DNA from 2 places in the Paenibacillus sp. IHB B 3084 genome. Region 1 is predicted to be linked to the other one. Evidence: predicted binding sites of a transcription regulator. Region 1 holds the regulator's gene; the other holds the start of a gene.
The links. The regulator LexA, encoded in region 1, represses DNA repair genes until DNA is damaged. The targets are predictions, from matches to a motif close to CGAACATATGTTCG.
Positions count from the first base shown of each region.

Region 2: a site for LexA is predicted at 2,775-2,788, ahead of addB (helicase-exonuclease AddAB subunit AddB). Genes of this name have one in related genera too.

Region 1 covers NZ_CP013205.1:74,677-82,075, reverse strand. The annotation lists gene ASL14_RS26290 (HAD family hydrolase) at 1-708, opposite strand, end outside; gene ASL14_RS26285 (hypothetical protein) at 898-1,407, opposite strand; gene ASL14_RS26280 (DUF896 domain-containing protein) at 1,536-1,742, opposite strand; gene ASL14_RS26275 (LysM peptidoglycan-binding domain-containing protein) at 1,850-2,218, opposite strand; gene lexA (transcriptional repressor LexA) at 2,408-3,034, shown strand; gene ASL14_RS26265 (hypothetical protein) at 3,286-3,588, shown strand; gene ASL14_RS27545 (hypothetical protein) at 3,852-4,028, shown strand; partial or broken gene ASL14_RS28680 (ran-binding protein 10) at 4,300-4,473, shown strand; gene ASL14_RS26255 (LytTR family transcriptional regulator DNA-binding domain-containing protein) at 5,111-5,506, opposite strand; gene ASL14_RS26250 (cyclic lactone autoinducer peptide) at 5,523-5,633, opposite strand; gene ASL14_RS26245 (accessory gene regulator B family protein) at 5,674-6,204, opposite strand; gene ASL14_RS26240 (hypothetical protein) at 6,182-6,814, opposite strand; gene ASL14_RS26235 (MarR family winged helix-turn-helix transcriptional regulator) at 7,118-7,399, shown strand, end outside.
Region 2 covers NZ_CP013203.1:4,647,402-4,654,800, forward strand. The annotation lists gene ASL14_RS21805 (Na/Pi cotransporter family protein) at 1-877, opposite strand, end outside; gene ASL14_RS21810 (class I SAM-dependent rRNA methyltransferase) at 1,245-2,624, shown strand; gene addB (helicase-exonuclease AddAB subunit AddB) at 2,855-6,421, shown strand; gene addA (helicase-exonuclease AddAB subunit AddA) at 6,418-7,399, shown strand, end outside.

The DNA of each region.
Region 1 (7,399 bases):
GTTTCGGTTCACCCACACGGAGTGCACACCTGCCGTCAGAGCCCCTTGAATATCAGTCGTCAGCTTATCCCCCACCATTAAAGCATGTTCAGGCTCAATACCGAGAAGTCCCAAAGCATGCTGGAAAATAGACGGATCAGGCTTTCCTTTACCAAACGAACCTGAAATAACAACGTGATCAAAGAATGGGGCTAGCTGCGGAACCCCATCCAGCTTTTCCTGTTGTAGATCAGGGGAACCGTTTGTCAACAAAAGCAGCTTATACTGCCCTTTTAGCTGCTCCAGAATCTCAAATGTTTCTTCATAAACATGGGGGCGGGAGCGTCTTTCCAAGGCAAATTGGGTTGCCAGCTTTTGCGCCAACTCTTCATTATCAATCCCCAGCTTTTGAAGACCTCTACGCCAAGATTCCTTTCGATAAGCAGGGGCCAACTGTTCCAATTGCCGGAACTCAGGCTGCTCTCCTGCCGTAAAATTCGCCCACAATCCCTCAAACGGATTAATACCAATCAATTGAGTAAAACTAAAGGTTTCATAAGACTCATACAGAGCACGCGCTTCCTTGCGGACTGCTTCTTCCAAAGCCTTCGGATCAACGCCTGCTTCCTGGGAACCTGTCTGGCACGCCGCGTCAAATGCCTCTTCTACGCTGCGCTCATCCCACAGAAGTGTATCATCAAGATCGAACATTACCGCCTGAATCGTCATCTGAATTATCCACTCTCTTTCCACTTTATATGTACGCTTGTTCTGCCTTGTCGCGTCTACAAGCATTCCAATCGTTATGCCCATATTAAGCAAGAGGCCGCGATGTGTAATATGAGATAACATCATGCGACCTTATTTACAGAGGCTACAGCCCACAGACAATTTAAACGATTCGCACCAAAGAAGTCGTTATTTTTTGTCTATTTGAACCTGATTAGATAGCGCAAACTTCTCAAGCCGCTCTGCAATGGCATCCGTATCATAACGGCCCAGTGATTTTGTGAAAATAAAATTGCCACCTTTACCTTTTCTTTCAACCGTTACGTAACCCTTTTCAATCTTGATGGCTTTCATATCCTCTGCTGTCATTGGACGCTCTCTGCCACCCTTCAGCATATACAGCGTGCTCTTTCCAACCTTCAAATAAGGACGACGGATGAAAAAGATAACAGCCAGCATCAAATACAAACCGAATACAAGCCAGTCCATTCCCCGCATGCCAGTCTTAGTCAAAAAATAACTCATGAGCATGTACAAAACTGCAAGTCCAGCCAGCATGATTGGCACGGTAAAATTACGTCCACGGAAAATATCCATTGCAGAACCGGCACCACTAATGGTTTGAATACCTTGCTTTTTACGCGATTTATTCAAATGCGCTGTGTTTTTGCGAACTTTTCTTTCAAATGACCGGGCCATCTCTCAATTCCCTTCCCAAATATATTGCGTAAAAACAATTGCCACCAATCCTAATCTATATAGATACCAAAAATAGATACCTAAAAAAACGAAAAGCAAATTACGTGGGCTAAGCCGCTTCAGCAACATTAATGCGTCAGCCCACCATTTCCCTTCGATGTATCTTCGTCCACAATTTCAATCGTATCAAGTTGCTGCCGGAAATTACGGCGAATGTTATCCAAATAAATTTCCCGAAGATTGGCGCGCTCTGTTGTTTCCTCTTCCGTCAATCCTTCGGCTTTTGCTTTGCGAGCCAATTCATTGATGCGCTGTACCAAGCTGTCTATATCCAAATTCTGTCCCCTCCATATAAGCAAAGATATAATACACTTTGACATGTAGAAAAGAGCTTGTCAAGGTTCCCTCATTACGTTCCCTGACAAGCTCTAATCGTGACAGATCAGAAATGCGGAAGCTTTAAAACCTGGCCCGCCTGCACTCCCCGATCTTCCAGTCCGTTAATCCGAACAATTCCTTCTATATATACCCGTGTATCCATTCGTTCCGGTTTATGATTGGAGGCAATCTGCCACAATGTATCCCCATGTTGTACAATAAGTTTGGCCACCTCTTCATTCGAAACAGAAGGAGCCGCAAATACCGTCAGTACACCTGCACCCGCAATCCAGGCAACGATAACCAGAATAAGAAGTTTGGGCAGGAGACTGTTGGAAATGGTCCGTACAAACTGCGCCCTTCTCTCATTCCGGACATTTTGCATCTTTTCTAAATCCATTGGAAAAATACTTTGATATGTGCTATATTTCATCATTGGCTGCGTCCTCCAAACGTTTGTTCCTATGTTTTTTCACAATATAACACGAACATTTGTTTTGTTCAATAGAAAAGAGAACAAAAGTTCGTGATTATTTTAGGGATTATTTAGAACTTATGTTTGTACGAACGGAGGTTCTATGCTATAATTTTCCCAAACGTTACTAAATGGGGTTGATACGGTATGTCTAAGATTTCAAGCCGCCAGCAGGCCATTCTTGAATTTATCCGAAATGAAGTGCGTCTAAAGGGTTATCCTCCTTCTGTACGCGAAATAGGTGAGGCTGTCGGATTGGCCTCCAGTTCTACGGTTCACGGTCATTTGGATCGTCTGGAGAAAAAGGGACTGATTCGTCGTGATCCAACGAAACCGCGGGCCATCGAGTTACTCGGCCAAGACGAATCGGATAACAGCAACTTGATTAATTACTCCATTAGTCGTGTTCCGGTCGTCGGCAAAGTAACAGCCGGTCTGCCTATTACAGCAACAGAAAATATTGAAGATTATTTTCCTCTTCCCCAACATTTTGTTGGTGAGGATAAAATATTCATGTTATCTGTTGTAGGAGAAAGCATGATTGAGGCTGGTATTGCCAACGGAGACTATGTCATTGTACGCCAGCAGCAGACAGCCGATAACGGCGACATTGTCGTCGCCATGACGGACGAGGACGAAGCTACTGTTAAAACTTTTTACAAGGAAAAAGATCATATCCGACTTCAACCGGAAAATCCGGCCTTTGAACCGCTTCGTCTGACGCACGTCAGTATTTTGGGCAAGGTTGTAGGACTCTTCCGGGACTTCCACTGATTTTTCATTTTTCAGCCTCGTTATTCTTTTCACTACAACAAAACCGGCTGCCCATAGCAAGCCGGTTTTGTATTGATCTTATGTACATTGAATCTACCTCACTACTATCCTTTTCCCTTTGATAGCCCATGGATTAATCGGTATATATCTGCAATTACTGTTCTGCTTATTGGCGGATCAAAAATAACTTTGTAATTATTTTAGATAAATATGGTATATTAATATTTATAGTTTTATTTAGGAGAGATTAAATGAAAAAAATTATAATTTCAGTGTTTATTGTGACTTTTATCGTAATAGGTTTTACAGCTCCAACAATGGATTATGTGTATGCTAAGGAGAATTCAACCAGAACAACCTTTGATCGCATTCATTACATACAAATAATTATCCATTTTAAATCATTGGAAAAGCAACTTGAAGCTGTACTTTCCGAAAGAAATAACTACCCAGAGGACAGTCCAGAATATAAAGAGCTTTCTGAACAAATGAATCACATTCTTGAGCAGGAAACATATTACCAGAAAAAACTTAAAGCCCTTTATAGTAAGTAATATACTTCTCCCCGTTTGTTATCTTCACTTTTTATCATTTTGCTCGTGCTGATCTGCTGTAACTTTTCCTACAACGTAAAGTTGGTAAGGATAAGGCAGGTAAGCACGAGTTTTTTTGCATTCCTTACCTTTATACTTTATTAGTTTCTGAATAACAGGGTCATAGGTAATAGCTTCTTTTTGGTTTTAATAGATTTATGCTGATACATTGTTAGTGCTACTGACATATGAATAAAGTAGACCTTAGCAAAGGAGATATGCAGATGATCAAAAATAGAGTCAAAACGTATAAGCATCGTATTGGTAAGAACAAATTTCTGGTCGTAAAAGTCTTTCAAGCCGCTGCTGCCGAAACAAGAAGCGGTAACGCACTAGCCACCAATGCATTGAACATCAAAATTTCCAAGCGCAACCGTAAGCGGAATCATAAACGCTTCTAAGATTCATCGTACCTTCTTTTCCTGTGAAGGGAGGTGATATCATGTGTAAAAAACATTTCAAACGTCATGTGAGAAGAAGAGGATTATCGATCCGTTCAAATCAAAGAGCCATTGCGCGCGCTAGAGGTAATGCACTGGCTGTTAATCTGTTTAGCGTAAATGATAGACAACGCAGACGTTAAAGATCATTCTTAAGCGGGAAGGATTTCTTCCCGCTTTTTTTTGCGCCACGGTATACACCATCCCACAATACGATCAATGTGTTTCTCCTGCAAAGGTTAACTCATTCATCTCTTGGTACGAAGCAAAACAGGCCGGGTCAGGCACAGCATCTTATGCCATTGACAAGCATGTCAATAATAAAGGACCCTTTAGCAGCCGGAAGGACTTTATCATTTTCAACAGAATTTTAACATTTGAAGTAAGCGAATATTCATCCAGATAAATACGAAAAGGAACCACACTGGTATCGAATTCATCTCCATACGAATCCTTCACGAAAATCTCTGCAATAATATTGTTTCGTGGGGCAATTTGGGGTCAAACCTCATGATAATGCTTAACTCCCCCCTGCTCCCCACATAATTAAAAACCCTCAACGCTTAGAGCGTCAAGGGTTTTCACGGTTTAGTTTAGCGTCAGATATTGATCACGTTCCCATTGATACACTTGTTCATGTCGTTTTCTTTGTTTAATGACCTTACCATAAAAAGCCTCTCCCAAGTGTGTCATTAAAAAGTGGTTTTCTGACGAGTCTATATCCTGTATACTCTCTATGCAAACCTTAAAAGTATATTTGGGTATGGGGTGAAAAATGGCTGCATTCATTTCCCAAATCATTGCTGGAAAAAAGATGTTTTTTATGAGCATGCTATGAGTGCTTCCCCGATACCTAATGGCAACATGGAAGTGCTTAGGCAAACGGAGGGAGAAAATCTCACATCTCCTTTTCTATAGTTAGGCATCAAACCTCTTATATATACTAAATCCCAAAAAACAGGGACATTAACAACATAAATTCAGGCGCTGAAGTGTTTCATATTTCGGTATTATAAGACAATTATTTCCGACAAAAAAAGCCACTATGTAGTAGCAGCTCCTGTAAATATTATATTTGGGTTCATAATCCCCAATTCCTTTATAACTTCGTTATAGCGATGATAAGCAATAGGGCATCGCTGTGACAGCTTAGCTATTTCACTCTCGAAGTAAGCGTCTTTGAAAATACCATTCACAATTTTGACTTTTTCCACATTTAACGTTTTGCCTCTATCTACATTCAAAAATTTAAACCCGCTATTGTTAAGGAACGTTTCCCAATACTTTAGCGTACCTGTCATATAGAAGATTTTATCGAACGTGTGAACCATGATTTGGTTCCTCTTACGACCTCTAGATATATAGAGAACCTTATTTACTGGTATGTTTTCTCCACCACTAATAGCCTCGGGATCTGTTGCTACCGTTAGGTTTAACAATTTAATCACACCCCACTTATTTTAACAACTCTTCCGGTGGCTCGGGATTATGAATCCAGGATAAACTCGCTGTACTCACAGAAGCAACTGCGAGAGTAGTTAACAGAACAGCAACATTGTAGTACATACTAATCTTTAATTTTCTGAATTTAGGATTCTTCATTTCTTTACAACCTCCTCCTTATTAGTGTTAAACTCTGAACAAAAAAACTAGCAGCTACTACCGGTAAAGCCAGCCACAAATTAAGGGCGATCAAGGCAACCCCACAAGCTTTTAACAACGGGTAGTACCGCTTTGGTATACGAGTCTTCCCCTCTATCCGAGATGGACCATATAGCAAGACTAGTATAGTACTTAATATCGACGTAACAACAATTAAATTGTGGTTCAGATTTGCGAAGGATAAAGCGGTAAGTAAAACTGTAGATACAATAATGCACACCATACTACTTTTTAAATGTAACCCACCTACAACTTGGCGTAATAATGAAAAAGATAACATTGCCAATATAGCTCCCTGCACCTGCCCTGTCAATAACGAAATCCCAATTGTTAACAAAATGATTGACGCTGTATTAATCACCACGGCTATTCCGTGCTTTAAAACATTTATAGAGGATGGATGATCTGGCACAACATTTTTTATATGTGTGGCAATATCAAGGGCGATGGAATCAAGGCTTTTTATAATACTCACGCTCCGTTTTTAACGCATAATACAGGAACATTCCAGATGCCAATGCTATAAATAATATACTTAATGGAAAGTTATTAAAATAAAACATAAAAGTACAGGCAGCTAATACTCCGATTATTAAAAAAATAACCAATACATGTTCCCATCTAAACCTTAGATTCTCGTAATCTGCTGCAAATCCAATGTTGAATTTATATAAAAACCACGATATAGCGAGTACCCATGCACTGGTTACTGCTTGCGCCAATGATCCCTCTGCTGAGGTCTGCATTTCTGTTGTTAATGTTCCAAAGAGCATCACTATAATTACCGCTTGGAATAACGTATACAAAAATGTGCCTGTAATGGAAATTATAGCAGACCAAATAACTGGAATATTTACAACAGTAGTTATAAGAAAAATGAACAATATAATGTTTATGGTTGGAGCAAAGAAAGATAAAGATGTTTCTTCTCTCAGAATGAAACTCTGAAAATTCATGATCAATCCAATAAATAATGCAGGCCATATATAATCCAAAGCCCTAAGTCTAAATATAGTTAACATTAAAACAAACGCCGCAAACGTTTCTATAGTTGAAAAAAGTAAGAACCGTATCGGCTCCCACATAACACATATCCCCTTCACGTAAATGGTAATAGATATCCTTTAATTCTATATTTGTTACTTGTTAGAGGCAATCCAATTACTAATTTAATTGGAATTATTTATGTATTATGTGAGGTAATTATTTTTAATTTGCCGAAACGATATTCTCCAGCTCAATCCAGCTAAGTTCATCACCATGTCGTCGAACGGGCTAAATACGGTCACGGAGACCTCAATGCGACTGCTGTGACAAATCTCCCTGACAAAACCTATTATTTTTGAAATAGTGTAGATACACGAAACAGCGCGAAGTAAGGAGAACCTATGACAACGACAAGGAAGAATAAGAAATCTTCGCAGGAGCGATCAGCCTCAGTCTGTACCTGCATCAATCTGCGCCGTTCCTCGATGGCTGTTACGCGATTGTACGACCAGTATCTGGCCCCGAGCGGACTCAATATTGGCCAATTCTCGCTGCTCAAGCACTTAACTGCGCTAGGACCGGCAAGTGTAAGTGAATTGGCACTGGAGATGAGGCTCGACCGAACCACGATTGTGCGCAATTTGAAGGCGCTGGAGCATAGCGGGTATGTGGAGGATACATCT
Region 2 (7,399 bases), on a different replicon from region 1:
AGGCGGCTGCCATTTCCAGCCCGGGGATCAGCGGCATAAACAGCAACGCCCCGCCTACGTTCAGCAGTACATGGGACCAGGCCACAAATTTGCCGGATACGCTGCCGCCAACAGCGGCAATCAGGGCCGTCACGCAGGTGCCGACATTGGAGCCGATAACGATGGCGATACCTACATCCGCTGGCAAAGCTCCCGCAGCCGCAAGGCTGATCGCCATGCCAATAACGGCGGCGCTGCTGTGAACCAGTGCGGTCAGGCATGCTCCGGCGGCGAAGGCCCACCACATGTTGGCTGCGGCGTGGTCAAGAAACCAGCGGAACAGCCCGGCCTGCTCAATCCAAGGGCCGACTGTTTGCATCACTCGGATACCCGCAAGGATCAGCGAAAATCCGGCAAAGGCGAGGCTGATATATTGTACAGCCTGTGATCGGCTGAGTTGATTGGGGCTGGATGGTGGCCCGGCAGACGCATACTGGCGGCTGGAGACAGCCTCGCCCCACATGATGGCGGCACTCCAGCAAAGCAGCGAGCCGCAGAGCAGCGGAACAGCCAGTTTACCTAGCTGGAGCCCCATCAGCTCGGTGGTCAGACAGGTACCAATATTGGTGCCGAGGATAATGCCGAGCGTGCGGCCGTAGGTCAACAGCCCGGCGTTGACCAGTCCGATGGTCAGTACCGTTACAGCGGTGCTGCTTTGCAGCAGGGCGGTAATACCTGAGCTGAACAGCATGCCCCGCCAAGGGGAAACGGTGGCCCGGTTCAGCCAGCGCGTGAGGAAGGGGCCCGCCAAATGCCGGAGGGCCGCTTCCATCAGCTTCATCCCGCCCAAAAAAATAAGCAGCCCGCCGCACAGCGGCAAAATAACATGAATAAACACGGGCGTAGCCCCTTTTCTAAGGTTATTAATTGAATTGCGCTTATGTAACAGCCTATGATCTGTCGAGGACAGCCATGACAAGCATGACCGAGCTGTTTTTTTAGGAAAACGAAAATTTTTATAGAACTTCACAAGCTTTAAAATGTGACGTCGATATAAAGGCGGGCAGTAGCGGAGCGGTTCATTTGAATCTGAAGAAGCGTAGCGTTCGCCTTTGCAGGGGGATTCTTACCATTAAATCATTTATAAAATCCAGAGAATCCCCCTGCAACAGCGATCGTAAGATCAAATGAACCGCGGAGCCGCGCCCCATCGAACACCACATTTTTAAGGACTTTGAGTAATCCAAGAATGGGAGTGAAAGACTTTGCCTTCAGTAATATTGGAACGCAGCCGCAAAAAAAGGCTGGAGCACGCGCACCCCTGGGTGTTTAAAAATGAAATAGCCAAGGTGGAGGGTGAACCGGAGGCAGGTGATCTGGTCAATATCGTAAACCATCAGGGCCGTTATTTAGCGACGGGTTACTATAATCCAGCCTCACAAATTACGGTGCGTGTGATGTCCTACGAGCCGCTGGAAGCGATGGATCAAAGCTTTTTTGCCAAACGCTTCCGCGATTGTCTGGAGCACCGTGAACGTTTTGTGACCGGGGGAGACGCGTATCGGCTGGTATACGGCGAGGCTGATTTTTTACCCGGGCTGATTGTAGACCGTTTTGGCGACGTGTTGGTCGTACAATTGTTAACGCTCGGTATGGATCGCCGCAGGGAAGAAATCAGGGATGCACTCGTTGAATTGATTGGTCCTGTCGGTATATATGAGCGCAGTGATGTGTCTATCCGCGAGTTGGAGGGACTGGAACAGACCAAAGGGCCTTTATATGGCGACTGCCCGCGTCATGTTGTGGTAACGGAAAATGGCTTGCATATCAAGGTTGATATCGTTGAGGGCCAGAAGACAGGCTACTTCTTCGACCAGCGTGAGAATCGTGCGGCGATTGCGCCGCTGATGACGGGCTGGGGAGGACGCAGCGGAATTACGCTACAGGAAGTAGCAGCAGAACAGGGTGACGTTGGCACAGCGGTCATGAAGCCTGTGAACAAAAGCGGCAAGGTTGTGGAGTTTCCATTCTGGGATGGCGCAACCGTGCTGGAGTGCTTTTCACATACGGGAAGCTTTACGCTTAATGCCTGCAAATACGGTGCTAAAAAAGTAACCTGTCTTGATATTTCCGAGCACGCGATTGAAAGCGCACGGGATAATGTCAAGCTGAACGGATTTGAGGAACGCGTGGAGTTTGTAGTGGACGATGCTTTCCAATATTTGCGCAATCAGGTTAAAGGTGTAGAGGAACGCACCGTGCGGGCCGGAGGTAAAGGAGATACATCCAAGCCGCTAACAGCAGGGGGCGGACGTACCTTTGATGTAGTTATTCTTGATCCACCAGCCTTTGCGAAAACAAAGAATGCGGTCAAAGGAGCTACGCGGGGATATAAAGATATTAATCTGCACGGGATGAAGCTGGTCAATGAGGGCGGCTATTTAGTGACTGCGAGCTGCTCATTCCATATGCGGCCGGAGCTGTTTCTGGACGCGATTAAGGAAGCGGCGGCAGATGCCGGAAAAATCCTCCGTCTGGTGGATTGGAGAGCGGCTGGCAAGGATCATCCCCAAATTTTAGGTGTGGAAGAAGGCCATTATTTGAAATTCGCCATTTTTGAGGTGCGCAGTCGAACACAACTGTAGAATTTATAGACTGTTAACCGCATTATAAGGTAGCGGATCAAGTAGATTAGGCTCGTTTTATCCATAAATCAGTCCTGTAGAGAAGGCATACAACAAGCCTGCTTGCGGGACTGTTTGTTTTTTGAGGGAGGATAAAATGCTACAAGATGGCAAACGTACGTTCTTTTCTCCCTTGCCTCATATGCTATACTGTTGAATAGAATGTTGTTCGTTGGAAAGGAGGCCGCATCATGTCGGTCCGTTTGTTAATTGGCCGCTCAGGCAGCGGCAAAAGCACGTTAATCCGTCGTGAAATGACGGCTATGCTACGCGAGGAACCGCTAGGTAAGCCTATGCTGTTACTTGTGCCGGAGCAATCGTCATTTGCTTCCGAGCATGCGCTGCTTACAGAAGCCGGAAACGGTATTCAGGGGACGGTGCGCGCCCAGGTCATGGGATTCCATCGTCTTGCCTATTTGGTCATGCAGGAAACCGGGGGTTCGGCGTTGGTACCTGTGACGGCGGAAGGCAAGAAGATGCTTTTATATAAAATTATTCGTCGTCGCAAGGATGAACTGAGTTTATTTAAGGATTCGGGAGACCAGTTGGGCTTTGTGGATCGGTTAAATACGCTGTTTACGGAGCTAAAGCAGTACGGAAATGATACTCAGTCAGTACCGGAGCAACTGGAGCGAATGAATGCGGCGGGGGAATCGACTCCGATTTTGCGCGGTAAGCTCAAGGATATCAGTTTGATCTATGAGGATTTTGAAAGAGAGCTGGCGCTTAAATATATTGACGGCGAGGATACGCTGCGTATGCTGGCAGAGCAGATTGCCGAATCTTCCATTGTACGTGGAGCGGATATTTGGATGGATGGCTACCGCAGGTTTACGCCGCACGAATACAAGGTGGTTGAGCAGCTTATGCTGCACGCTTCTTCGTTGACGGTCGCGCTGACCTGCAACCGCAGCTACGAGAGTGGACAGCTTCCGCATGAACTGGATTTATTTCATCCTGCGGCGGCTACCTATGTAAAGCTTAAAGGGATGGCAGACGAGCTGATGATCGATACGCAGACACAATTGCTGCGACCTGATCCGCTTCCGAGATTTAAGGGCCGTCCGGCGTTGGCGTATCTGGAGGCAGATTTTGAACGTCGCGCAGGGCATCGGAATCAGGAACGACCCATTCGTCAGCAGCAGATGCGGGAGCAATGGAAGGACAAGCAGCCAGAAGAAATCAAACTGTATGCGGCAGCGAACCGACGTGTGGAGCTGGAGGGTGCAGTGCGCGAAATGCGCCGCCTGGCCCGAGATGAGGGAGCACGTTATCGGGAAATGGCGCTGTTCGTACGCCAGATTGAGGATTATGAGCCGTGGGTGGAGCCGATATTCAAACAATATGAGGTTCCGGTATTTCTGGATCAGCGCAGAAACGTATTGCATCATCCATTGGTGGAAATGATTCGAGCTTCGCTGGATATCGTTCAGCGGCGTTGGCGGTACGAGGATGTATTTCGAGCGGTCAAAACGGATCTGCTGTTGCCACAGGATGGACGGGTCAGCCGTGAGGATATGGATCGTCTGGAAAATTACGCATTGGCCTGTGGGATACAGGGCAGCCGCTGGACAGACGGACGGCCTTGGCAGGCGGTACCCAGCCTTTCGCTGGAGCTGGAGGAACAGGAGCGAAATCGTCAACGGGACGAAACACTGGATCTAATGGAGCTGTGCCGCGATGTGATCGTGACGCCTTTACGTGCGTTTGAGAAACGTCTGGGTAAGGCTCGTACTGCACTTGAGAAGTGTGAAGCGGTGTACTTGTTGCTGGAGGATGCGGAAATTGGGCATAAGCTGGATGAATTGATCCATCAGGCTGAGGAAGTGGGAAATCCCGAGCAGGCGAAGGAGCATCGTCAGGTATGGGATGCGGTGCTTGAGCTGTTGGATCAGATCGTCGAAATGATGGGTGACGAGAAGCTGGACACTTCTTTGTTTGCAGGTGTGCTGGAAACGGGGCTGATAGAATACCGCATGGGTCTTGTTCCTCCAGCTCTGGATCAGGTGCTGGTCGGAAACACAGACCGTACACGTATAGCGGGAATTCAGCATACCTTTGTGCTGGGTATGAATGAAGGTGTAATGCCGGCTGTATTTCATGAAGACGGTGTGCTGAATGAGCAGGAACGGACCGCCTTGAATGAACGGGGCGTGGAACTGGCGCCGGATATGACAAGACGTCTGCTGGATGAACGTTTTCTTGCGTATACGGCGCTCACGTCAGCCGGAAGCAGTCTGTGGATGAGCTACGCTGTGACCGACGAAGAGGGCAAGTCGTTGTTGCCGTCAGAGTTAGTACGGCATGTCCGTCAACTGTTCCCTGCTCTGGAAGAGCACCCGTTGGCTGCATATCCTTTGCCTCGGGACCCATGGGCAACGCAATGGGAGTATGCTTCCCATCCGTCCGAGGCATTGCCGCAGCTGATCGCGCAATGCCGGCAATGGCGGCATGGTGGAGAGATTTTATCTCCCTGGTGGGAGGTATACAACTGGTATGCGGGCCAGCAGGGGCGTGAAAAGGACAAGCTGCGTCAGTTGCTGACCTCACTTTTTTACGAAAATCATGCCGAAATGCGGAAGGAAACGAGTCGTCGTCTGTACGGCAGCAAGCTGCGTACCAGCGTATCCCGTATGGAACGTTTTGTCGCTTGTCCGTTTTCGCATTTTGCTTCCCATGGTCTTCGCTTGAAGGAGCGCCAAATGTATCGGCTAAAGGCACCGGATATCGGGCAGCTGTTCCATGCGGCGCTCGGAGAGATGGCGATGAATTTACGTAAACGAAATGTGAGCTGGGGCAGTCTCAGCACAGAGGAATGCCGACAAGAGGCGGAATCGACGGTGGAGCGTTTGGCTCCCCGCCTGCAAGGCGAGATTTTAATGAGCTCCAAGCGGTACGGGTACATTTTGCGCAAGCTGAAAGACATTGTGAGTCGGGCTTCGCTGATTTTGGGTGAGCATGCGCGTAGGGGCAGCTTTGAGCCACTGGAGCTGGAGCTGGGTTTTGGGCCGGGAGAAAAGCTTCCTCCTTTGACCTTTCGACTGGACAACGGTGTGGTGATGGAAATCGTCGGACGAATTGACCGCGTGGATGTGGCAGAGGGAGAACAAGGCTTGCTTTTACGCGTCATTGATTACAAATCCAGCCAAAAGGACCTCAAGCTGCATGAAGTGTACTATGGCTTGTCCTTGCAAATGCTCACGTACCTGGACGTGCTGCTGAATGCGGCGGAGGAATGGCTTGGCGAGACGGCTTATCCGGCAGGTACGCTGTATTTTCACGTCCACAATCCGATGTTGCAGTCGCCGAATGGTCTTAGCGCGGAACAGGCCCGTCAGGAGCTTCTAAAACGCTTCAAGATGAAAGGGCTATTGCTGGCGGATCGTGATGTGGTTGGACAAATGGACACGGCACTGGACAAGGGGTATTCCTCCATTTTGCCAGTTGCGGTAAAGGCGGACGGCAGCTTTTACAGCAGTGCGTCTGTCGCTTCGCCGGAACAGTGGGATAGCCTGCTGGCTTCGGTACGCGATAATATCCGAACGATTGGGACACGCATGACAGAGGGCGACGTGGCGATTGAACCTTATCGTATCCAGCAAGAGACGGCATGCACCTTCTGTTCTTTCAAACCTGTCTGTCAATTTGACGACAGTCTGGAGGGCAGCGGCTACAACCAATGGGGGAAACCCGACAAGGATCAGATCTGGAATCTGCTCGGTCATACACAGGAAGGGAAAGGAGGAATGAACCCATGATAAGTACATCAAGCACCAACGGCATACCTAAGCCGGAAGGTAGTATGTGGAGTGATGACCAGTGGCGTGCGATTTCCGAATCCGGCAACAACATGCTGGTAGCGGCAGCGGCGGGGTCTGGTAAAACAGCGGTGCTGGTAGAGCGCATTATTCGTAAAATCGTCGATCCCCGGCTCGGTTTCAGCGTGGATCGGCTGCTGGTAGCGACCTTTACGAAGGCTGCCGCCGCCGAAATGCGCCAACGTATCCGCGAAGCCTTGGAACGTGTGCTGGAACAGGAGCCAGATAGTGAGCATGTACGTCGCCAGCTATCGCTACTAAATCGAGCCTCGATAACGACGCTCCACTCTTTTTGTATGGAGGTCATTCGCAGGCATTATCAGGCCATTCCCCTCGATCCCGGTTTTCGGATTATGAATGAGCATGAGACGGAATTGCTGCGTCAGGAGCTGCTGGAAGAACTGTTTGAGGAAAAGTATGAGGCTAACGATGAAGGTAGCACGTTTCGCAGACTGGTGGACTGGTTTAGCGGTGAGCGTACAGATGATGCGATGTATGTGCTTGTTCAGCGCTTGTATGATTTTTCGCAAAGTCATCCCTGGCCGGAGCATTGGCTGAGGGAGACGGCAGCAGCGTTCCGTGTAGAAGATGTGGCGGCTTTGGGAGAAACTCCTTGGGTCCGCAGCATTTTGGCGGATGCGGCACTTTCGCTGCGCGGAGCAGCAAGCCTGCTGGAGCAGGCGTATGAGACGGCTATGCAGCCCGGCGGCCCTGCGCCCTATGCAGTGACGCTGCAAGAGGATGCGGCGATGGTGAAGGGACTATTGCAGGAGCTGGAGACACAGCCGTGGGCATCGCTGTATGATCACTTTCAGATCGCGGCCTTTGGCAAGCTCAAGCCGGTCAAAAAGGATCAGACCGAGCCTGCATTGCAGGAGCGGGTCAAGGCGCTCCGTGAGGCAGCCAAAAAAATGATCA